Regions from separate parts of the Micromonospora sp. NPDC002575 genome, predicted to be linked through region 2. Evidence: riboswitches for the same ligand, from Rfam matches in the RefSeq annotation. Region 2 holds a riboswitch; the other holds the start of a gene.
The links. A riboswitch is a leader RNA that binds a small molecule or an ion and turns the genes downstream of it on or off. The one in region 2 is predicted to bind thiamine pyrophosphate.

Region 1 (11,496 bases), on a different contig from region 2:
TGTGGGTTCACCGGGGGCAGGAGGGCACACTTTCCCTGATCGAGCGCGACCCGCACCGCCTGTCCAGTCGTCGGCGCGGGTGGCCGTCGTGGGCAGGGCCGTCGCGACGCGGCTCAGGCGGTGCGCCTTGCCTAGGGAGAGGAAGCCGCGCCAGGCGGACGGCGAGAAGGTGAGGGTGTCGCCGTCGCGGTCCTTGGTGTCGCGGACGAGGACGTTGCCGGGGAAATTGTCGGCGACCTCGACGCAGGTGCCGCCGCCGGGTGCCATTCCTGGTGGGCTTCTTCCATCGAGCGCCGGTCAGGTCCGTCGGCTCTCGACGCTCGTGGTCAGGTCGTCGCGAGTCGCGAGCTGCTCGTCCTGCGGCAGGGGCTGCGCTGGCTCGCTGCGTACCCACGAACTCGGCCATCGACGGGGGAGCCGCCGCTGCCATCCAGCGGGGAAGCGGGCCCGCTGGGCGGGCGTAGTTCCCGATCCGGGCAGAAGAATGGCATTTCTCACTTTCTAGGCGGCGCCCTGGCCGTTTCGCGGCGGTGGGCCGGAGGGTAGGAAGCCGTTGCCCCCTCTGCCCCCGACCGGAAGCCGGCTGATGCGAAACCGGTACCTGGACCTGCTCCGTGCCCTGGCGATCGTCCGCGTCGTCGTCTACCACGTGACCGGATGGGCCACGCTGACCCTGGTCTTCCCGGCCATGTCGGTGATGTTCGCGCTCGCCGGGTCGCTGATGGCGGCGTCGCTGGACCGGTCCGGCCCGTCGGCCGTACGCCGGCGGCTGCGCCGCCTGTTGCCGTCGCTGTGGGTGCTGGCCGCGATCTTCGTCCCCGCCATGCTGCTCACCGGGCTGCCGCTGACGCCGAAGGTGCTGCTGTGGGCGTTCCCGGTCGCCGACCCGCCGGCCAACTACTGGGGGGCGCTGGCGCTCAGCGTGATCTGGTACCTGCGCGACTACCTGTGGTTCGTGTTCGCCTCGCCCGTCGCGCTGTGGCTGTTCCGGCGGGCACCGTGGCCCACCCTGCTCGCCCCGTACGCGCTGCTGGCCACCATCGAGTTCGGACTGTTCCCCGCCGCGCCCACCGTGGTGCGGGAGTTCGGCCTGTACTTCGGCGCGTGGCTGCTCGGCTTCGCCCACCACGACGGCCTGTTGCGCCGTGCGGCCAACCGGGTGCTGGTTCCGGCCGCGCTGGCCCTCGGCGTCGCCGGGGCGGCGTGGATCGTCACCCACCCCGGCCCGCGCGGGTATGACCTGAACGACATTCCGCTGGGCAACGCGCTCTGGTCGGCGGCGTTCATCCTCGTGGCGATCGGCCGGGCCCCGGCGTCGGCGGCCTGGGTGGACCGTTCCGCCGTGGCGGCCCGGGCGGTGACGGTGCTGAACCGGCGGGCGCTCACCGTCTACCTGTGGCACATGCCGTTCGTGGTGGCGCTTACCCCGCTGGTCGACGTGGTCGGCTGGTCCCATCAGGACCCGGTGGGCCTGGCGATCCGGGTGGTGCTGGTCTTCGCGCTTGTCGGCGCGGTCACCGCGCTGGTCGGCTGGGTGGAGGACGTCGCCGCCCGCCGGCCCCCGGAGCTGTTCCCGGGCGGCGCTCGCCCCGTGCCGGCCGGAGGGACCGCTCCGGGCGGCGCTCGCGCCGCGCCGGCCCGAGGGACCGCCCCCGGCGGCGCTCGCCCCGTGCCGGCGCGCGGGGCTGCCGCCGGCCGCCCCGTGCCGGCCGGCGTCAGCCCCGTGCCCGTCAGTCCCGCGCCGGCCGGTTACGACCGGGCGGCGCTGCCCGCGCCCCGCGCACCCGAGGAGCACACCCTCAAGCTCAGCGCGCGGTGACCGTCACGTTGCCGCTGCCCGCGGCCACGTCGAGCAGCAGCGACGCGCCCGGGTCGGGCACGATGCCCAGCTCGGCCTCGCCGGAGCCGACGTCCGAGCGCACCCGGTACCGCCCGGCGGGCACGACGAGCTGCACGTCTCCGTTGGCGGTGTGCGCCCGCACCGAGGCCGGGGCGGCCAGTTCGACGGTGACGTCGCCGGAGTCGGTCTCGGCGTCCACCTGGCCGCCGAGGCGGCTGCCCGTGACGTCGCCCGACCCGGCGCGCAGGGTCGCGGGGCCGCGCACGTCGTCGACCTCCACGTTGCCGGAGTCGGTCTCGGCGCGTACCGGGCCGGTCGCCCGGGTGAGCTCCAGGTTCCCGGAGCCGAGCCGCACGTCCACCTCGCCGACCCGGCTCAGCACGACGTTGCCCGACCCGGTCTCGCCGCTGACGGCGACGCCCTCCGGGGCGGTCACCTCGTAGGAGATCGAGCAGCGGTCGCCGCAGTCGGAGTCCAGCACCAGCTCGTCGCCCCGGATCTCGTACCGGGCCCCGGGCTGGTCGCCGTGGTAGCGCAGCACCCGCTTGATCCGTACCTGGCCGGCGGGGCCGCTGCCGACGACCGTCACGTCGCCCGAACCCGGCAGCACGGTGACCCGGGTGATCCGCGTCGACTCGACGTCGTCGAAGTCCAGCCGGCGCAGCGACAGGTTGTCGCACCCGGCGAGGAGGATCACGGCGGCGGCGGCCCCGACGGCGACGACGCGGGCGGAGGCGGTGCGGGTGGTCCGGTGCGAGGCCATGACCGGCACGCTACGGCCGCCCCGCCCCGCCGCGCATCGGGGATCACCCGCCGGGCACCCCGATTCGACCCTGATTCCGTACGCCGGGGGAGAATGAGCGGATGGCCGGGTACCGCCGACAGCTCTACCGCGACGACGCGGTGGTCCTGCGCGTGCAGAAGCTCGGCGAGTCCGACCGGATCATCACCCTGCTGACCCGCCGGCACGGGCGGCTGCGCGCGGTGGCCCGGGGGGTCCGCCGCACCACCAGCAAGTTCGGCGCGCGGCTGGAGCCGTTCGGCCACGTCGACGTGCAGCTCGCGGGCGACCCGAAGGGCAACACCGGCAGCTCGCTGCACAGCGTCAGCCAGGTCGAGGGGATCGACCTGTACGGCAAGCGGTTCCTCGGCGACTATCCGCGCTACACGGCGGCCAGCGCGATCGCCGAGACCGCCGAGCGGCTCACCCCGGTCGAGCGGGAGCCGTCGCTGCGGCTGTTCCAGCTCACCCTCGGCGCGCTCAAGTCGCTCGCCCGGGGCGAGCACGCCACCACGCTGGTGCTCGACGCGTACCTGCTGCGGGGGATGGCCCTCGCCGGGTGGGCCCCCGCGCTGACGGCCTGCGCGGTCTGCGGCACCCCCGGGCGGCACCGGGCGTTCTCCGTGCCGGCCGGCGGCGCGGTCTGCCCGGACTGCCGGCCCCCCGGCGCGGCCCACCCGGCCCCGGCGACCGTCGACCTGATGTCCGCGCTCACCACCGGCGACTGGGTGCTCGCCGACGCCACCGAGACCGGCGTACGCCGGGAGTGCAGCGGCCTGGTCGCGGCGCACCTGCAGTGGCACCTGGAGCGCGCGCTACGCTCGCTGCCGCTGGTCGACCGGGGCGGCCCGACGGCCGGCGGTGCCGCCGCCGTGGACAGGGGGAAGATCGAGTGATCCGTTCGATGAGGGCCGGCCGGCGCGAGCCGGCACCACCGACTCCGCACCCGTCGGGCGCCCGGCCCCCGGCGCTGCCGGCCGACGCGCTGCCGAAGCACGTCGCGATCGTCATGGACGGCAACGGCCGGTGGGCCAAGGAGCGCGGGCTGCCCCGCACCAAGGGCCACGAGCAGGGCGAGCACAGCCTCTTCGACACCGTCGAGGGCGCGATCGAGCTGGGCATCCCCTACCTGTCGGCGTACGCGTTCTCCACGGAGAACTGGCGGCGCTCCCCGGACGAGGTCCGGTTCCTGATGGGCTTCAACCGGGACGTCATCCGCCGCCGCCGCGACCAGCTCGTCGACCTGGGCGTGCGGGTCGTCTGGTCGGGCCGCGCCGGCCGGCTGTGGAAGAGCGTCATCTCCGAGTTGCAGACCGCGGAGGAGATGTCCCGGGGCAACTCGACGCTGACGCTGCAGTTCTGCGTCAACTACGGCGGGCAGGCCGAGATCGCCGACGCCGCCGCCGCGATCGCCCGCGACGTGGCGGCCGGTCGGCTCGACCCGGGCAAGGTCACCGAGAAGACCGTGGCGAAGTACCTCTACCACCCCGAGGTCCCCGACGTGGACCTGTTCCTCCGTCCGTCCGGCGAGGAGCGGATCTCCAACTTCCTGCTCTGGCAGACCGCGTACGCGGAGCTGGTGTTCCTCGACACCCTCTGGCCCGACTTCGACCGCCGGCACCTGTGGTACGCGTGCGAGCTGTACGCCCAGCGGGACCGCCGGTTCGGCGGGGCGCTGCCGAACCCGGTCGCCCCGCCGCAGCCCTGACCGGCCCAGCCCTGACCGGCCCGCAGCCCTGACCGGCCCGTAGGGACGCTTAGCGGCGCGGCCGGTGGGGTACCACCTCCGGCGACGGACCCGACGGCGGAGGTGAACCCACATGATTCAGAAGCGAGTTGCCCAGTGGGCGGTCATGGCGGTCGCCGTGCCGCTGGCGGCGGCCGGCGCGCGCCGGCTCAGCCACACGTTGGAGGCCCGGCGCGGCCCGACCGGCGTGACCCGGCTGCTCACCAGGGGCGCCGACCTGCTGCGCCCGCAGCGGGCGAAGCGCCGCCGCCGCTTCTTCTGACCCGGCCGCATCCGCTGGCCCGGCCGATTCCGCGGGCCCGGCCGCTTCCGCTGGCCCGGCCGCGCCGGTGCCGCCCCCGAACCCCGGGGGCGGCACCGGCGCGGTGGCGTCGCGGCTCAGGCCTCCACTTCGGAGCGGCCCTCGGTGGCCCACAGGGTATGGAACGAGCCGTCCCGGTCCACCCGGCGGTAGGTGTGCGCGCCGAAGTTGTCCCGCAGCCCCTGCAACAGCGCGGCGGGCAGCCGCGCGGCGCGCAGCCCGTCGAAGTACGCCAGCGACGACGAGAACGCGGGCGTCGGCACCCCGGCCCGCGCCGCGTCGACGACGACCCGCCGCCAGCTCGGCACGCCCGCGCTGACCGCCTCGGCGAAGTACGGCGCGACCAGCAGCGACGGCAGCTCCGGCTCGGCGTCGTACGCCTCCTTGATGCGGTCCAGGAAGCGGGCCCGGATGATGCAGCCGCCCCGCCAGATCGTGGCGGTGCCGCCCAGGTCGATGTCCCAGTCGTACTCGCTGCTGCCGGCGCGGATGTGGTCGAAGCCCTGCGCGTACGCGACGATCTTGCTGGCCAGCAGCGCGCGCCGCACGTCCTCGACGAAGGTGTCGCGGTCCTCGACCTGCCACTTCTCCCCGGCGTCGCCGAAGGCGCGGCGGGCGGCCTCGCGCTGGCCGGCGTGCCCGGACAGCGACCGGGCGAACGTCGCCTCGGCGATGCCGGTGATCGGGATGCCCAGGTCGAGCGCGCTCTGCACCGTCCAGCGGCCGGTGCCCTTCTGCTCGGCCTGGTCGAGCACCACGTCCACGAAGGCCCGGCCGGTCGCCGCGTCGGTGTGCCCGAGGACCTCGGCGGTGATCTCGATGAGGAACGACTCCAGCTCGCCGGTGTTCCACTCCCGGAAGATCTCCGCGATCTCCGCCGGGCTCGCCGACAGCCCCGCCCGCAGCAGGTCGTACGCCTCGGCGATGAGCTGCATGTCGGCGTACTCGATGCCGTTGTGCACCATCTTGACGAAGTGGCCGGCGCCGTCGGGGCCGATGTGCCGGCAGCAGGACGTGCCGTCGACCTGCGCGGCGATCTTCTCGAACATCGGGCCGAGCTTCGCGTACGACTCGGCGGAGCCGCCCGGCATGATGCTGGGCCCGAGCAGCGCGCCCTCCTCGCCGCCGGAGACGCCGGTGCCGGAGAAGTGCAGCCCCTTGGCGCGCAGCGCCTCCTCCCGCCGCCGGGTGTCGGCGAAGTGGGCGTTGCCGCAGTCGACGATGATGTCGCCCTCGTCGAGCAGCGGCACCAGCTCGTCGATCACCGCGTCGGTCGGTGCGCCCGCCTTGACCATGATGATCACGGCGCGGGGGCGTTCCAGCGAGCCGACGAAGTCCGCCAGGGACTCGGACGGCACGAACGTCCCCTCGTCACCGTGCTCGGCGACCAGGCTGCGGGTCCGCTCCGGCGACCGGTTGTGCACCGCCACCGTGAACCCGTTCCGGGCCAGGTTGCGGGCCAGGTTCCGGCCCATCACCGCCAGCCCCGTCACGCCGATCTGCGCCGTCGCCTGTTGCGTCATCCGTACCCGCCACCTCTCGCGTCGCCTGTAGTGCTGCGACGGTATCGCGCCGCCCGCCGGGCCGGGACCGGTGGTCGACGCGGTGTCACAGTGTGGTGGCGTCCGCACCGCAGCCGCCGCCCTGACCTGCGGCTCAGCCGATCAGCGGGCGGAACGTGCCGAGCGCGACGCTGACCGCCAGCGCCGCCCCGGCCAGCGCCGCCGCCCCGGCCACCAGCAGCCCGTCGGCGGGGCCGAACCGCTGCCGCCGGGCCACCGTGCGGGGCGTGGCCGCGTCGAAGCCCCGGGCGTCCATCGCCACGGCCAGCCGGGTGCCCCGCCGGATCGCGCCGACCAGCAGCGCGAACGCGGTCGAGACGAACAGCCGCAGCCGGGCCACCGGATTGCGGCCGGCGTCCACCCCGCGCGCCCGCCGGGCCATGCTGATCATCTGCCACTCCTGGCCGAGCAGCGGCACCAGCCGGAACGCCGCCAGCGCGCCGATCGCGAAGCGGGCCGGGGCCTTCGCGTTCTGCACCAGCGCGTCGGCCAGGTCGGTCGGGTCGGTGGTGGCGAAGACGATCACGCCGGGCAGCGCCACCGCGAGCATGCGCAGGGCCAGCCCGAGCGCGGTCAGCAGCACCCCGCTGGTGACCGTCACCGGCCCCGCCTCGACGAGCGTCCGGCCGGTGCGCTCGGCGGCGAACAGGACCAGGGTCACCACGATGCCGGCGGCGCTGAGCAGCAGCGGGGCGGCCCGGCGGGCGAGCACCCCGTACCGGATGCCGAACAGCGGCAGCACGGCCAGCTCGACGCCGATGGCGACGGCCGGCGCCACCGGGTCGAGGGTGGCGAGCAGGGCGAACGAGAAGACCAGCGCGGCGGCGACCTTCGCCACGGGGTTGCGCCGGGCCAGCGGGGCGCCGGGCACGGCCACCGGCGCGATGCTGATCACGCCGCCACCGCCCGTCTCCCGCTCGCGCCGGTGCCCGTCACGCCGCCACCGCCGTCGCCTCGCGGGTCAGGGTGAGCCGCCGGTCGGCCAGGGCCGCCACGAAGTCCGCGTCGTGGGTGACGGCGACGACGCCGTGCCCGCCGTCGCGCAGCTCGGCGAACAGGTCCACCAGCTCCAGCCAGGTGCGCCGGTCCTGGCCGAAGGTGGGCTCGTCGCAGACCAGCAGGCGGGGCGCGGTGGCCAGGGCCGTCGCCACGCTCAGCCGCCGCGCCTCCCCACCCGAGAGGGTGTACGGGTTGGCGCGCGCCAGCCGCGTCAGGCGCAGCCGGTCCAGCAGCGCGTCGACGGTGGCCCGGACGGCGGCCTCGCCGTGGCCGGTGCGGCGCGGCCCGAGGGCCAACTCGTCGTAGACGGTGCCGGTGACGAACTGGTGCTCCGGGTCCTGGAAGACCGACCCGATCCGGCGGGCCAGGGCGGGCGCCCGCCACCGGTGCGGCGCGGTCGCGGCGTCCCGCCCGGCCAGCTCCCGGGTCGCCGCCACCCGCCCGGCCCCGGGCCGCAGCAGGCCGCCCAGCAGCAGCGCCAGGGTGGACTTGCCCGCCCCGTTCGGGCCGAGGACGGCGAGCGCCTCACCGGCGCGTACCGCCAGGTCGGTGGGGGCGAGGCGGGGCGGCAGGGCGGCCCCGTCGGCGGTGAGCAGCAGCTCGCCGGGGGGCGCGGTGGCGTGCCGGGGCGGCACCGTCCGGCCGGGCACCCAGACCCCCTCGGCGGCGAGCGCGTCGCCGTGCGCGGCGAAGACGGCCTCCGGCGGCCCGTCGGCGCGCACCCCGCCGCCCGGCTCCAGCACCACCACCCGGTCGACCAGCGGCAGCGCCTCGGCGACGCGGTGCTCGACCAGGACCAGCGTGGTGTCGGCGGTGACGGCGTCGGCCACGGCCCGGCGGACCAGCGCCGCCCCGGCCGGGTCGAGGTTGGCGGTCGGCTCGTCGAGCAGCAGCAGCCCCGGCCGCGGGGCGAGCGCCCCGGCCAGCGCGAGCCGCTGCTGTTCGCCGCCGGAGAGGGCGGCGGTCGGGCGGTCCCGGTGGTACGGGAAGCCGACCCGGCGCAGCGCCTCGTCCACCCGGGGCCAGATCTCACCGGCGGGCACGCCCCGGTTCTCCAGCCCGAACGCGACGTCGTCGCCGCAGCGGGCCATCACGAGCTGGCTCTCCGGGTCCTGGAAGACGATGCCGACCCGGTCCCGGTCGACGCGGGGGTCGACGCCGTCGACCTCGACGGTGCCCTCCTGTTCGCCCGAGTCGGCGGACAGCAGCCCGGCCAGCGCGGCCAGCAGCGTGCTCTTGCCCGCCCCGGAGGGCCCCAGCAGCAGCACCCGCTCGCCGACGTCGACGCGCAGGTCGACGCCCCGCACGGCCCAGGCCCGCCGCCCGGCATGCCGCCACCCGAACCCCCGCAACAAAACCCGCCCCGCCACCGGCCCCCCTCCTCCCCTCCCGCCCGGCATTCGGTGATCAAGAGGTTTGCGTCAGGAGAGCCCGCTCGGCTGACGCAAACCTCTTGATCAACACGTGGATCGGTCGCCGCTAGACGGGGGTGCGGGCGCGGGCGGCGGGGAAGCGGTCCAGGACGCCCGTGGTGAGCAGGGCGCGCAGGAGGCACCAGGCGCCCGCGCCCGCGATGACCGTGGCGCTGACCACGGTGAGCAGGGCGTACGGGAGGCGGTAGCCGGTCAGGTCGTACTTGGCGTTCCACACGAAGAAGTCGAACAAAGCGGCGCCGACGCCGGTGAGCGCCCCGGCGAGCAGCGCGGTCGGCAGCCGGAACGAGCGGTAGCGGAACGCGGCGAACGCCAGCTCCGCGCCGAGGCCCTGGACGATGCCCTGCGGGATCACCGTGCCGGCCCACTGGCTGCCCAGCAGGGCGGACAGCACGGCGGCGACGGTCTCGCAGTACAGGGCCGCGCCCGGCTTGCGGATCACCAGGCCGCCGAGCACGGCCGGCATCAGCCAGACGCCGTAGAGCAGGGTCTGCGCGGGCGGGAAGAACGCGAACGCCCCCTCGGTGGCGCTCCAGACCAGGCCCCAGGCCCAAAAGATGACGCCGAAGGCGACGGCGATCACCGAGGCGACCACGATGTCGATCGTGCGCCAGCGGTTGCTGTCGGTGTGGTTCATGGCGGCTCCCAGTCCTTGACGAACCAGGAGAAGACGCACGCCGCGTCCGGTGGCACCGGACGTCGACGCGGCTGGAGGTCGACCGAACTCCCTGCGCTGGCATTACCCAGATCAGGTTCGAGGGTCTGCGGGCGGTGCCCGCACTCTCAGCGCTGTGCGCTCCCCTGTCGGATGTGAAGTTGTCTCCCCGACGCTAACACCCGGGAAGATCACCGGGCAAAGTGATCTTTGCGCAGCTCACCGGGGAGCCTCCTCGGCATCCGGATACCGCCGTTTCGGCGTAGTCCATCGACCCGGCCCCCTGGGCGCGATAGTGTCGCGCCGCCGAACTATCCGCCCCGAGGGAGACAGACCGTGGCGTCGACGACCGACAGCTCCGCGCCGCCCGCCGGCCCCGACGGGCGGGCCCCGGCGACGGGGCCGGGCGGCGGGGGCAGGCCGGACGTACCGGCGGGGGAGGCGGCGTCGGGCGGGCCGCGACGGTCGGTCGGCGGCCGGCTCGGCTCGGTCGAGGTGCTGGCCGCGGTGCTGGTCCTGCTGGTCGTGTTCCGCGCGCCGCTGGCCGACGCGCTCTCCGCGCCCCGGTTGCAGACCTGGACGACGGTCTTCGTCTCGGTGCTGGTGCAGGCCGTGCCCTTCCTGGTCTTCGGGGTGCTGCTCTCGGCGGTGATCGCGGTCTTCGTGCCCCGCTCGTTCTGGGCCCGGGCGCTGCCCCGGCACCCGGCCCTCGCGGTGCCGGTGGCCAGCGTCGCCGGGGTGGTGCTGCCCGGCTGCGAGTGCGGCTCGGTGCCGATCGCCGGGTCGCTGATCCGGCGCGGCGTCACCCCGGCGGCGGCCCTGGCGTTCCTGCTCGCCGCCCCGGCGGTCAACCCGGTCGTGCTCGCCGCCACCGCCGTCGCCTTCCCGGGCGCGCCGGAGATGGTGCTCGGCCGGGCGGTGGCCAGCCTGGTCGTCGCCATGGTCATGGGGTGGCTCTGGCTGCGGCTCGGCCGCGCCGACTGGATCCGGCTGCCGCGCCGGCCCGAGTTCGACGGCGCGTCGCGGGGCGCGGCCTTCTGGGCGGCCGTGCGGCACGACGTCGTGCACGCCGGGGGCTTCCTGGTCGTCGGCGCGATGGCCGCCGCCAGCATCAACGTGCTGGTGCCGGAGCGCTGGCTGCAGACCCTCGCCGGCAACCCGGTGCTGTCGGTGCTCGCCCTGGCCGTGCTCGCCGTGCTGCTGTCCATCTGCTCGGAGGCCGACGCCTTCGTCGCGGCGTCGCTGTCGCAGTTCTCCCTCACCTCCCGCCTCGTCTTCCTGGTGGTCGGGCCGATGGTCGATCTCAAGCTGATCTCGATGCAGGCCGGCGTCTTCGGCCGGCGGTTCGCGTTCCGGTTCGCCCCGGCGACGTTCGTGGTCGCCGTCGGGGCGGCCAGCCTCGCCGGGGCGGTGCTGCTGTGAACCGGCAGGCGCAGGCCGTCGTCCTGCTGCTGCTCGGTGGCGCGGTGGTCCGGGCCAGCGTCACCGACCTCTACCTGCGCTACGTCAAGGAGGGGCTGCGGCCGTTCCTGATCGCCGCCGGGCTCGTGCTGGTCGCCGCCGCGGTCATGACCCTGTGGTACGACCTGCGCCCCGCCCCGCGCGGCGACGCCCGCCCGGCCGACGACGACGGGCCTGGGGCCGGGCCCGGCGGGCACCCGGCCGACGACGACGGGCACGGGCACGCCCACCACGGGCCGCGCGTCGGCTGGCTGCTCCTGCTGCCCGTGCTCGGGCTGCTGCTGGTCGCCCCGCCGGCCCTCGGCTCGTACACGGTGGGCCAGGCCGGCACCGCGCTCGCCGGCCAGCAGCAGTCGGACTACCCGCCGCTGCCGCCGGGCGACCCGGCCCCGGTCACCGTCCTCGACTACGCCTCGCGGGCGCTGTTCGAGCGGGGCGCGTCGATCGGCGAGCGGCGGGTCCGGCTCACCGGGTTCATCGCGCCGGGCCCCGACGGGCAGCCGATCCTGGCCCGCATGGTGCTCTCCTGCTGCGCCGCCGACGGCCGCCCCGTCAAGCTGGGGATGACCGGCGACGTGCCACACGGGCTGCCGCCCGACACCTGGGTCGAGGTCACCGGCCGCTACAGCGACCGGGTCGGGCGGGACCCGGTCAACGACGCCGAGATCCCCTACCTCGCCGTGGAGTCCTGGCGGGAGGTGCCCGCCCCGCGAAACC
Region 2 (11,496 bases):
AGGTCGCCCTGGTCGGTCCGAACGGCGCGGGCAAGACGACGCTGTTGCGGATGGTGGCCGGCGACCTGCCCGTGCGCTCCGGCGGCATCGCCCGCTCCGGCGGGCTGGGCGTGATGCGCCAGTTCATCGGCATGATCGGCGACGATTCCACCCTCGCCGACCTGGCCCTGTCGCTCGCCCCGCCGGCGCTGCGCGACGCCGGCCGCCGGCTCGTCGAGACCGAGGCGGCCATGCGGGCGGCCGAGCTGCGCGGCAAGTTCGGCAACGCCGCCGCCAAGGCCCAGCTCGCGTACGCCGATGCGCTCGCCGCCTGGGGCGAGGCCGGCGGGTACGACGGCGAGGTCGTCTTCGACACCGTCGCCACGATCGTCCTCGACGTGCCGTGGGACGTCGCCCGGGACCGCCCGGTGCGTACCCTCTCCGGGGGCCAGCAGAAGCGCTTCGCGCTCGAACTGCTGCTGCGCGGGCCCGACGAGGTGCTGCTGCTCGACGAGCCGGACAACTTCCTCGACGTGCCCGGCAAGCGGTGGCTGGAGGACCGGCTGCGCGAGTCGGCCAAGTCGGTGCTCTACGTCTCGCACGACCGGGAACTGCTGGCCCGCACCGCCGACCGGGTGGTCGCCGTGGAGGGCGGCAGCGCCTGGGTCCACCCGGGCGGCTTCGCGAGCTGGCACGAGGCGCGCACGGCCCGGCACGCCCGCCTCGACGAGCTGCGCCGCCGCTGGGACGAGGAGCACCAGAAGCTGCGCGAGCTGATGCTGATGTACAAGCAGAAGGCCGCGTACAACGACGGGCTGGCGTCGCGGTACCAGGCCGCGCAGACCCGGCTGCGCAAGTTCGAGGAGGCCGGGCCGCCGCCCGTACCGCCGAAGGACCAGGACATCCGGATGCGCCTGACCGGCGGTCGGACCGGCAAGCGCGCGGTGATCGCCGAGCAGCTCGAGCTGGACGGCCTGACCTACCCGTTCGACCTGGAGATCTGGTATGGCGACCGGGTCGCGGTGCTCGGGGCCAACGGCACCGGCAAGTCGCACTTCCTGCGGCTGCTGGCCCGGGGCGGCACCGACCCGGACCCGGCCAACGGCCCGGTCGACGGTGCCGGCGCGCTGGCCCCGGTGGCGCACGACGGGGTGGTCCGGCTCGGCGCGCGGGTCCGGCCCGGCCACTTCTCGCAGACCCACGACCGGCCCGAGCTGATGCAGAAGACCCTGGTCGAGGTGCTGTGGCGCGGCGACGACCACCGGGCCGGGATGGACCGGCACGCGGCGATGGCCGCGCTGAGCCGGTACGAGCTGGCCGGGCAGGGCGACCAGCGGTTCGGCACCCTCTCCGGCGGCCAGCAGGCCCGCTTCCTGGTGCTGCTGCTGGAGCTGTCCGGGGCGACGCTGCTGCTGCTCGACGAGCCGACCGACAACCTGGACCTGGCCAGCGCGGAGGCGCTGGAGGCCGGCCTCGCGGCGTTCGCGGGCACGGTGATCGCGGTGACCCACGACCGCTGGTTCACCCGCTCCTTCGACCGCTTCGTGCTGTTCGGCAAGGACGGCGAGGTGACCGAGACCCCGGAGCCGGTCTGGGACGTGTGAGGCGCAAGGAAGGGCCCCTTGTTAACGCATAACGGTGTAGAAGGGGCCCTTCCTTGCACCTGGCATAGGGTTGGGTGCGTGACTGAGATGACGTACCGCCGGCTGGGCGACTCCGGGCTCGTGGTGTCCGTGGTCGGCGTCGGATGCAACAACTTCGGCCGTAAGCTCGACCTCGACGGCACCCGGGCGGTGGTCGACGCGGCGCTCGACGCCGGCATCACCCTGTTCGACACCGCCGACATCTACGGCGAGCCGCAGGGCGCCTCCGAGGAGCTGCTCGGCCAGGCGCTCAGGGGCCGCCGCGACGAGGTGGTGCTGGCCACCAAGTTCGGCATGGACATGCAGGGGGCCAACGGGGCTGACTTCGGCGCCCGGGGCGCGCGGCGCTACATCGTCCGCGCGGTCGAGGCGTCGCTGCGGCGGCTCGGCACCGATCACATCGACCTGTACCAGATGCACGAGCCCGACCCGGGCACCCCGATCGACGAGACCCTCGCCGCCCTCGACGACCTGGTGCGCGCGGGCAAGGTGCGCTACCTGGGCAACTCCAACTTCGCCGGCTGGCAGATCGCCGACGCCGACTGGGTCGCCTCGTCCAACGGGCACACCCGGTTCGTCAGCGCGCAGAACCACTACTCGCTGTTGGAGCGGGGCGTCGAGGCCGAGGTCGTCCCCGCCTGCGAGCGCTTCGGCCTGGGCCTGCTGCCGTTCTTCCCGCTGGCGAACGGCCTGCTCACCGGCAAGTACCAGCGCGGGAAGGCCGCCCCGGCCGGCAGCCGGCTCTCCGGCGGCGGCCGGTACGCCGAGCGCCTCGCCGCGGCCCGCTGGGACACCATCGAGGCGATCGGGGCGTACGCCGCAGAGCGGGGGCTCACCATGCTCCAGGTGGCCATCGGCGGGCTGGCCGCCCGGCCCGCGGTGACCTCGGTCATCGCCGGGGCCACCACGCCGGAGCAGGTGCGCGCCAACGCCGAGGCCGGCGCGTGGCAGCCCGGCGACGACGACCTGGCCGCGCTCGACGCCATCCTCTGAACCGGTTGAGGGGACGGGGGCCGGCCGACGAGGGACAGGGCCGACCGGCAGGGCCCAAACGACGAGGGACGCCGGGGCGACTCGCCCCCGGCGTCCCTCGCTCGGCTTGCGGCCCGGTCAGGCCGCCGGCCCCCCGGGCCCGGCCGGCCGACGCCGCCGCACGAGCAGCAGCGGCACCGCCGCCAGCAGCGCGACGGCGACGAGCCCGCCGGCCGCGTACGTCCACCAGCCGCCCGCCGACCGGTCCCGCTCGTCGGGCCCGGCCTGCACGGCGACGGGCCGGGGCGCGGGTGGCGTCTGGGCGGGGCGGGCCTGCACCGTGGCGGTCGCCGACGTCTTGTACGGGGCCGGCGCGGTGACCGTCACCCGCCAGCGGCCGGGGGAGAGCAGCGGGCCGCTGGAGTAGAAGCCCTGCCCCTCGCCGGCCATTTCGAGCTGCACCGGCCCGGCCGTCCGGTCGCCCTCACCCTTGGCGGTGAGGGTCAGCCGCACCGGCTGGTCCAGTGGGTGGCCGTCGGAGTAGACGGCCAGCACGGTGACCCCGCCGGCCCCGTCGCCGCCCACTGACAGCTTGAGCTTCCCGCCGTGCGCCGCCGCCGGGCCCGCCGGCAGCGCCACCAGGCACGCCGCGACGAGCGCGGCGGCGAGGATCCTGAGGGTACGCATCACACGTGCTCCACTCGTTCGGTTCGGGTGGGGCCGCCCCCGCCGTCGTGGTGCACGGCGGGAGCGGCCCCGTCTTCCGTTACAGCGAACCGCCCTCGGCGATCCGGGTGGGGTCGGCGCCGAGCCGGCCCGCCCCGTCGACCGACTTGTTGTTGTTCGCCTTGACGCCGGCCTTGGTGGCCGCGCCGCCGAGCCGGACGATCATGGCGTCGGCGTCGCGGACCAGCACGTCCCGGACGTCCGTGTCGGTCACCACCGCGGTATCGGTGGCCAACGCCTTGAAGGCGGTCAACTGCTGCACCGCCCGCTTGTCGTTGCCCTCGGCCTCGGAGGCCCGCACCGCGTCCAGCTTGTTGGACAGCTGACGGTGCGCCTTGGTGGTGAGTCGCCCGGTCGCCTTGAACCGGTCCAGCAGGTTCTGCATGTCCCGGAACGAGGTGGTGACGTAGAACCGGACCGTCGAGGAGGTGGAGTTGCCCGCCTTGTCGGTCGCGGTCACCGTCAGCTCGTGCAGGCCGAGCGGCAGCTCGTACAGCGCCTGGAGGGTGCCGCTGGCGTACGCCCGACCGTCCAGCACGCCGGAGGTCGTCTTGATGCCGGAGGTCGGGTCGACCGCCTGCCACGAGATCCGGACGTCCTGGCTGTCACCGTAGAGCTGGCCGTCGGCGATGCCGGAGACCAGCAGCGTCGGCTTGGTGCCGTCGATCTTGACGACCGCCGACTTCAGCGCCTCGACGTTGCCGGCGGCGTCGGTGGCCCGGTACAGCAGCTCGTGCGTGCCGTCCCCGGTCACCTCGACCGGCGTGGTGTACGCCGTCCAGGCGCCACCGTCGAGCGACCACTCCAGCTTCTTGACCCCGGAACCGGCGTCGGTGGAGGTGATCACCACCGGGACCGTGCCGGCGTGCCAGCCGTCGTCGTTCGCCGGGGCGAACGCCGCGGAGCTGACCGGCGCGGTTGCGTCGATCTTGACGTTGACCTTCTTGGCCTCCTCCACGTTGCCGGCCTTGTCGGTCGACCGGAACCGCACCTCGTGCGCGCCGTCACCGGAGACCTGCACCGGCTCGGTGTACGCGGTCCACGTGGTGGCCCCGTCGAGCTGGTACTCGGTGGAGGCCACCCCGCTGCCGCCGGCCTCGTCGGCCGCCGCGAGCGTGACCGTGGCCGGCGCGTTGTGCCAGCCCTCGGTCGGGGTGCCGGAGACCGTGGCGGTGGTCACCGGCGCGGCCGTGTCGGCGGCCTTGGTGGAGAGCCGGAAGTAGTCGAACGACGCGGTCTTCGACGTGGCCGCGTTCGCCCCGAGGGTGAACAGACCGACCTTCGGGGTGGCCCCGACGGCGGTGTTCGTCAACGTCTCGAAGGTCGTCCACTGCTGCCCGTCGGGCGAGTACGACGCGGTGAAGGTGTTACCGGCCCGGGCGAGCCGCAGGTGCCACACCGCCGAGGTCAGGTTGGAGACCTGCGGCTGCGGGTTCTGCGTCACCCCGGCGACCTCGCCGCGGAACTCGATCCGCCGGGAGACGGCCTGACCGGCCTGGTTGTCCACGATGAAGTCGAACTTGACGTAGTTGTCGTCGTCGGCGTGGACGATCAGACCCGCCTGCTGGTACTGCTCGGCCAGCAGGCTGCCGTCGACCTTCGTCTCCAGGGTCCAGTCGCCGGCCGGCGCGGTCTGGAGGATGAAGTTCGTCGGCCCGGTGTTGCTGGTGCCGTAGATGTCACCCTTCGGCACGTCGATCTGCAGCGCGCCACCGGTCACCCGGTAGGTGGCCGCGTCCTCCCGCAGGATCGCGTTCCAGCGGCACTTGTCGAGCGCGGTGCCGCCGAACTCGTCCGACGGGTCGACCGGGCCGGCCGGGGCGTCCGGCGTGACCTGGAAGAAGTCGAACGCCGCGTCCACCACCGGCGCGGTGGTGGCGCCGTTGAGGGCGAACAGGCCGATCCGGGGGTTGCTGATCCCGGCGAGCGCGGCGGACCGGCCGACCGGGGTGAACGTCGTCCCGTCACCGGAGAACGCCGCGGTCAGGTTGGTGCCGTCGCTGATCAGCCGCAGCCAGACGGTGTCACCGGCCGGCGCGGCGGTGGCGTCCGCCCCCTCGTTGCGGGGCGAACCGGCGGTCTCCCGGATGAACTCCACCCGGCGGGAACCGCTGTAGAGCAGGTCCACCTTGGCGTAGTTGTCGTCGTCGCCGTAGATCAGCAGGCCGGCCTGCTGGTAGTTGGCGGTGACGGGCAGGGTGACCTTCGTGGTGGCCTGCCAGGCCCCGCTGGGCGCGGGCTGGAGGACCAGGTTGGTGGCGCCGTTGGTCGTGCCGTACAGGTCACCGGAGGCGGTGGGCAGCCGCAGCGACCCGCCCGAGACCGAGTAGAGCTGGTTCTCCCGGACCACGGTCCAGCGGTTCTTGTCCAGGCTGGTGCCGACGAAGTCGTCCGAGCGCGCCCCGAAGCAGGACGTGTTCGCCGCCTCCACCTTCACCGGGACGGTCACGTACGCCTTCGCGCCCCGGGCGTCGGTCACCGTCAGGGTGGCGGTGAAGGTGCCCGGCACGGTGTACGTGTGGGTGGCGTCGAGGGTCGACGCCGTCTTGCCGTCGCCGAAGTCCCAGGCGTACGTCAGCGGGGTGTCGCCCTCGGCGTCGGTGGCCGTGCCGTCGAAGGTGACGGTGACCGGCGCGGTGCCGGTGGTCGGCGTCGCCGTGGCGCTGACCTGCGGCGGCGCGTTCTCGGTGACGCCGCGGCCGATGAAGTCCATCCAGTTGACGTTGAACAGCGAACCGGTGCCGCCGGCCGGGTCCTTGGCGAGGAAGTACAGCGTGCCCTCAGCCGGGCCGGTGACCGGGGCGGTCACGTCGACGAACTGCTGCCAGCCGCCGGTGTTCGGCACGTTGGCGGTCGCGACCAGCGGGCCGTCGACGGTGCCCGAGCGGACCTCGATCCGCCCGCCCTGGACGTCCGAGGCCGCCCGGAAGCGGATCGAGTCGATCCCGGTCAGGCTGGCCGGGGCGAGCGACCACCAGTCACCGTCCTCGATGAAGCCGATGTTCTGGTTGCCGCCGGCGGTGTCGGTGGTGGTCTCCTTCTGCACGCCCGGGTCGCCGCCGCCGGTGCTGCCGGGGGCCCGGCCGGTGGCGGTGAAGTACTCGGCCTGCTTGCGCTTGGGCTGGAGCTGCTCGATCGCCCGGCCGGTCAGCTCGCCGGCCCCGCCGGCGCCGCCCTTGTCGGTGTAGGTCGCCTCGAAGACGCCGAAGACGTTCGCCTCCGCGCCGTGGCCGGAGGCCAGCGAGGTCTGCACGGTGCCGGTGCAGCCGGTGTGCTGCTCCAGCGGGTGGGCGTGCTCGTCGTGGCCGAGCAGCACCTGGAGCTGGACCCGGTCACAGTCGATGGCGCCGTCCTCCGGGTCGGTCACCTTGATCGTGTACTTGACCTGGTCGCCCCACTCGAAGAAGCCGCCGTTCGGCGGGAACTCGATGGTCACCGTCGGTGCGGTGTTGCCGACCGTCACCGGCACGTTCGCCACGGCGGTACGACCCGCCGGGTTGGTGACGGTGAGCTGGGCGGTGTAGTCGCCGGCGGTGGCGTAGGTGTGCGTCGGGTTCGCCTCGGTGGAGGTCTGCCCGTCGCCGAACGTCCAGGAGTAGGTCAGCGTGCCGCCGTCGGGGTCGCGGGAACCGGCGCTGGAGAAGTTCACGGTCAGCGGCGCGGGCCCGGAGGTGGGGTCGGCGGTGGCCTGGGCGATCGGGGCCCGGGAACCGGCGGTGTAGTCGATCCGGTAGACCCCGGAGTTGTCGTTGTTGCCGCCGAAGCCGCTGCCCCACTCGATCAGGTAGAGCGCGCCGTCCGGCCCGAACTCGAAGTCCATCGGGCGGACCATGGTCATGCCGGTGAGCAGCTGGTTGATGTCGATCAGCGACTTGCCGTCCTGGCTGACCTGCATCGTGTACATCTTCGACTGGTTCCACTCACCGAGGAGCGCCTTGCCGTCGTAGTACGCCGGCCACTTGCGGTCCGAGGTGTTGTTGGGGTCGAACCGGTAGACCGGGCCGCCCATCGGGGCGCCGCCGCCGCCGATCTCGGGGAAGCGCGGGTCACCCGCGTAGCCGTAGTCCACGGTCGCCGGGATGGCCGGCGGCAGGTTGGTCAGGCCGGTGTTGTTCGGCGAGTCGTTCACCGGCGCGGCGCAGTCGAACTTCGCCCCGCTCGGCCCGTTCGGGAAGGTGTAGTCGTTGTACGCCTTGTTGTTGCCGGTGCAGTACGGCCAGCCGTAGTTGCCGGCGGTGGCGACGATGTTCCACTCCACCAGGCCCTCGGGGCCGCGGTTCGGGTTGGCCGCGTTGGCGTCCGGCCCGTAGTCGGCGACGTAGAGGGTGTCGGTCTTCAGGTCGACGCCGATCCGGAACGGGTTACGGAAGCCCATGCCGAAGATCTCGGGACGGGTCTTCGCGGTGCCCGGCGCGAACAGGTTCCCCGCGGGGATCGTGTAGGTGCCGTCGTCCTCGGGGTGGATCCGGATCACCTTGCCGCGCAGGTCGTTGGTGTTGCCGGCGCTGCGCTGCGCGTCGTAGTCCTGCCGGCCGGCCCGCTCGTCGATCGGCGTGAAGGCGCTCGACTCGAACGGGTTGGTGTTGTCACCGGTGGCCAGGTACAGGTTGCCCTTCGAGTCGAAGGTCATGCTGCCGCCCGCGTGGCAGCAGGTGTTGCGCTGCGTGTCGACCTGAAGGACGACCTTCTCGGTGGCCTTGTCGATGGCGTCACCGTTGACGGTGAACCGGGACAGGTAGTTGCGGGGGCCGCCACCGGCCGGCGCGTAGTACAGGTAGATCCACTTGTTGGTGGCGAACTTCGGGTCGAGGCGGAGGCCGAGCAGGCCGTCCTCGTTGCCGGTGAAGACGTCCAGCTTGGTCGCGGTGACCGTGTTGCCGGTGTCCGGCTTGATGATCTGCACCCGGCCGTCACGCTCGGCGTAGAACACCCGACCGTCCGGAGCGATGTCCAGCTCCATCGGGTTGTTGGTGTTGCTGTCCAGCGTCACCTTGTCGAAGTTCGAGGTCTTCGAGGCGCCGCAGTCGGCCTTCTCCACGCCCGCGGCGGTGCGGATGCCGCCGAGCAGGTGGGCGAGGAACTCGGGCTCCTGGTACGACTGCTGGGTGTGGCCGCCACCGGTGTACCAGGCCCGGCCGCCGTCGTAGTCCTGGCACCAGGCGGTGGGGTGGTCGGCGCCCATCGCGCCGCTGCCCGGGGTGTAGGACTTCTCGTCCAGGCTCGCCAGGACGTGCACGTTGGAGCGCGGGTTGGTCCGGAAGTTGTACCACTCGTCGAACCGGGACCACTTGTCCGGCAGCGTGGCCGTGGACGGGTGGGCGTGGTCCTCGACCTTGACGGTGGCCTGCTGGTTGGCCGGGTGGTTGTTGAAGTACGCGCCGACCAGCTTGCCGTACCAGGGCCAGTCGTACTCGGTGTCCGAGGCGGCGTGGACGCCGGCGTAGCCGCCGCCGGCCTTGATGTAGCGCTCGAACGCGGCCTGCTGGTCGGCGTTGAGGACGTCACCGGTGGTCGACAGCCAGATCACGGCCTGGTACTTCGCGAGGTTGGCGTCGTTGAACGCGGCGCCGTCCTCGGTCGTGTCGACGGTGAAGCCGTTGTCGACGCCGAGCTTCTTGATCGCGGCGATGCCGGCCGGGATCGCGTCGTGCCGGAAGGCGGCGGTCTTGGAGAAGACGAGCACCGAGAACGGGTCGGTGGCGGCGGCCGCCACGGGGGCCGCCGCCAGGGGCGCCGCCTGCGCGGCGGCCGGTGCGGCCTGGGCGGGGGTGCCGGCGACCAGGCCGGTGGCGACGAGGGACAGGCTGAGAAGTGAGGAACTGAGGATGCCGCGAGGTATGCGGCGGCGGCGGGATGGAGACACTCCATGCTCCTTTTGTCCGAGCTGGACAGTGGTGGGCTCGGGGACGACTTCGCCGCAGACCGTCCCCGGTCGGTGCGGTGCCGGGCCAGACCAGGGCCCAGGCACCTGTAACGTCGGTGCGGGCCCAGGCCCGCACCTGTCGGACCGGCACGCGAGGGGGTCGCGTGCCGCTGGTCGGTGCGCGGCCACGCCAGGGCCGTTCACCGGTCGGATCGGGGTGCGCGACCACGCCAGGGCCGCGTACCGGTAGGTCGGTGCGGGCCACGCCGAGGCCGCGCGCCGAAATATGTCGATCGGTTGAACAAATTAGCGCCGCTGGAATCGTTTCCGGCAAGGCGTCGGCGTGTAACGATTCGGTATCGGCGCTCGGCCTATCCGGCGCATGCGGAGAAATGGGGAGAAGCGGATCGCTGGCCGGTGGATCGTGGTCTGGACCACCGGTCGGATCCCTTGGCGGATCGACCGATCCGTCGTACGGTGACACGGAAGTAACCCACGGGAGCCCGGTGGACCGGGCTGAGAGGGGGGCTGGAGCCCCCGACCGTCGAACCTGATCCGGGTAATGCCGGCGCAGGGAGGAGAGTTGCCGTGCCGTCCCTTGGGCGACTGCATCTGATCACCGACACCCGGCCGGGGCGGGACCCGCTCGCCGTAATGCGCGCCGCCCTGCCGGTGGCCCGCGCCGAGCTGGTCGTCCAGGTGCGCGTCACCGACGACGCCACCGACCGCGAGGCGTACGACCTGGCCCGGCGGGCGGTCGCCCTGTGCGCCCCGTACGGGGCGATGTGCCTGGTCAACGACCGGCTGCACGTGGCGCTCGCGGTCGGCGCCGCCGGCGGCCACGTCGGCGCGGACGACCTGCCGGTCGCGGCGGCCCGCCGGGTCCTCGGCCCCACCGCCGTGCTCGGCGCGACCGCCCGGGCACCGGGGCCGGCCGCCGAGGCGGTGGCCGGCGGGGCCAGCTACCTCGGCGTCGGCCCCTGCCACGCCACCGACACCAAGGCGGGCCTGCCCGACCCGATCGGCCCCGCCGGGGTACGCGCCGTGGCCGCGGCCGTGGCCGTGCCGGTGATCGCCATCGGCGGGGTGACCGCCGCGGCGGTCCCGGCGCTGCGCGCCGCCGGGGCGTACGGGGTGGCGGTGGTCGGGGCGCTCTCCACCGCCGCCGATCCGGCGCGGGCCACCGCCGACCTGCTCGGGGCGCTGACATGCTGACCGGGGGCGGCGCGCTGGGCGGGGGCGGCGCGCTGGGCGGGGGCGGCGTGTTAGGAGGGGGCCCTTCCTATGCAGAAAGCGTTAACAGGGGGCCCTTCCTTACCGACGTGGCGGTAGTGGGGGGTGGGGCCGTCGGGCTGGCGGTGGCGTGGCGGTGCGCGGCGCGCGGGCTGCGCGTCGCCGTGCACGACCCGGCCCCCGGCTCGGGCGCGTCCCACGCCGCCGCCGGGATGCTGTCGCCGGTCGCCGAGTCCTACTTCGGCGAGCGGGAGCTGACCGCCCTGCTGGTCGCCTCGGCCGCCCGCTGGCCCGCGTTCGCCGCCGAGCTGACCGCCGCCAGCGGCGTCGACCTCGGGTACCGCACCGAGGGCACCCTCGTCGTCGGGCTCACCGGCGACGACCTGGCGCAGGCGCAGCGGCTGTGGTCGTACCAGCGGGAGCTCGGGCTGCCCATCAGCCCGTTGCGCCCGTCGGAACTGCGCGACCGCGAACCGGCGCTCGCCACCCGGGTACGCGGCGGCGCGATCGCCCCCGGCGACCACCAGGTCGACCCGCGACGGCTGGTCACGGCGCTGCGCACCGCCGCCGAGCGGGCCGGCGTGACCCTCGTCGCCGGCGGGGTGCGGGCGCTGTCCGACCTGGACGCCCGGGTCACCGTCGTCGCCGCCGGCTGCGGGGCCGCCGCCCTCACCGGGCTGCCGGTCCGGCCGGTCAAGGGCCAGATCCTGCGGCTGCGCGCGCCCGACGGCGGCCCGCCGGGCTTCCGGCACGTCATCCGGGGGTACGCCGACGGCGAACCCGTCTACCTGGTGCCCCGCTCCAGCGGGGAGGTGGTGGTCGGCGCGACCGTCGAGGAACGCGCCGACACCGACGTGACCGCCGGGGCGGTGCTGCGGCTGCTCCGCGCCGCCGTGGACCTCGTCCCCGAGCTGGCCGAGTACGACCTGGTCGAGGCGACCGCCGGGCTGCGCCCCGGCACCCCCGACAATCGGCCGATCATCGGGCCGCTGCCCGGCCGGCCCGGCGTGCTCGCCGCCACCGGCCACCACCGGCACGGCATCGTGCTCACCCCGGTCACCGCCGACCTCGTCACCGAGC

Region 1: another riboswitch for thiamine pyrophosphate. It lies ahead of ACFYWL_RS27375 (ECF transporter S component); the one in region 2 lies ahead of ACFYWL_RS01100 (thiamine phosphate synthase).

Annotation. Positions count from the first base shown of each region.
Region 1 is NZ_JBIARA010000024.1:70,550-82,045, forward strand. It holds partial or broken gene ACFYWL_RS27330 (DUF397 domain-containing protein) at 121-301, opposite strand; gene ACFYWL_RS27335 (acyltransferase family protein) at 587-1,819, shown strand; gene ACFYWL_RS27340 (DUF4097 domain-containing protein) at 1,806-2,603, opposite strand; gene recO (DNA repair protein RecO) at 2,705-3,517, shown strand; gene ACFYWL_RS27350 (isoprenyl transferase) at 3,526-4,329, shown strand; gene ACFYWL_RS27355 (hypothetical protein) at 4,442-4,630, shown strand; gene gndA (NADP-dependent phosphogluconate dehydrogenase) at 4,747-6,192, opposite strand; gene ACFYWL_RS27365 (energy-coupling factor transporter transmembrane component T family protein) at 6,326-7,126, opposite strand; gene ACFYWL_RS27370 (ABC transporter ATP-binding protein) at 7,164-8,600, opposite strand; gene ACFYWL_RS27375 (ECF transporter S component) at 8,710-9,300, opposite strand; TPP riboswitch at 9,371-9,476, opposite strand; gene ACFYWL_RS27380 (permease) at 9,655-10,740, shown strand; gene ACFYWL_RS27385 (TIGR03943 family putative permease subunit) at 10,737-11,496, shown strand, end outside.
Region 2 is NZ_JBIARA010000001.1:243,304-254,799, reverse strand. It holds gene ACFYWL_RS01120 (ABC-F family ATP-binding cassette domain-containing protein) at 1-1,583, shown strand, start outside; gene ACFYWL_RS01115 (aldo/keto reductase) at 1,671-2,615, shown strand; gene ACFYWL_RS01110 (hypothetical protein) at 2,733-3,281, opposite strand; gene ACFYWL_RS01105 (ThuA domain-containing protein) at 3,361-9,183, opposite strand; TPP riboswitch at 9,670-9,777, shown strand; gene ACFYWL_RS01100 (thiamine phosphate synthase) at 9,772-10,398, shown strand; gene thiO (glycine oxidase ThiO) at 10,446-11,496, shown strand, end outside.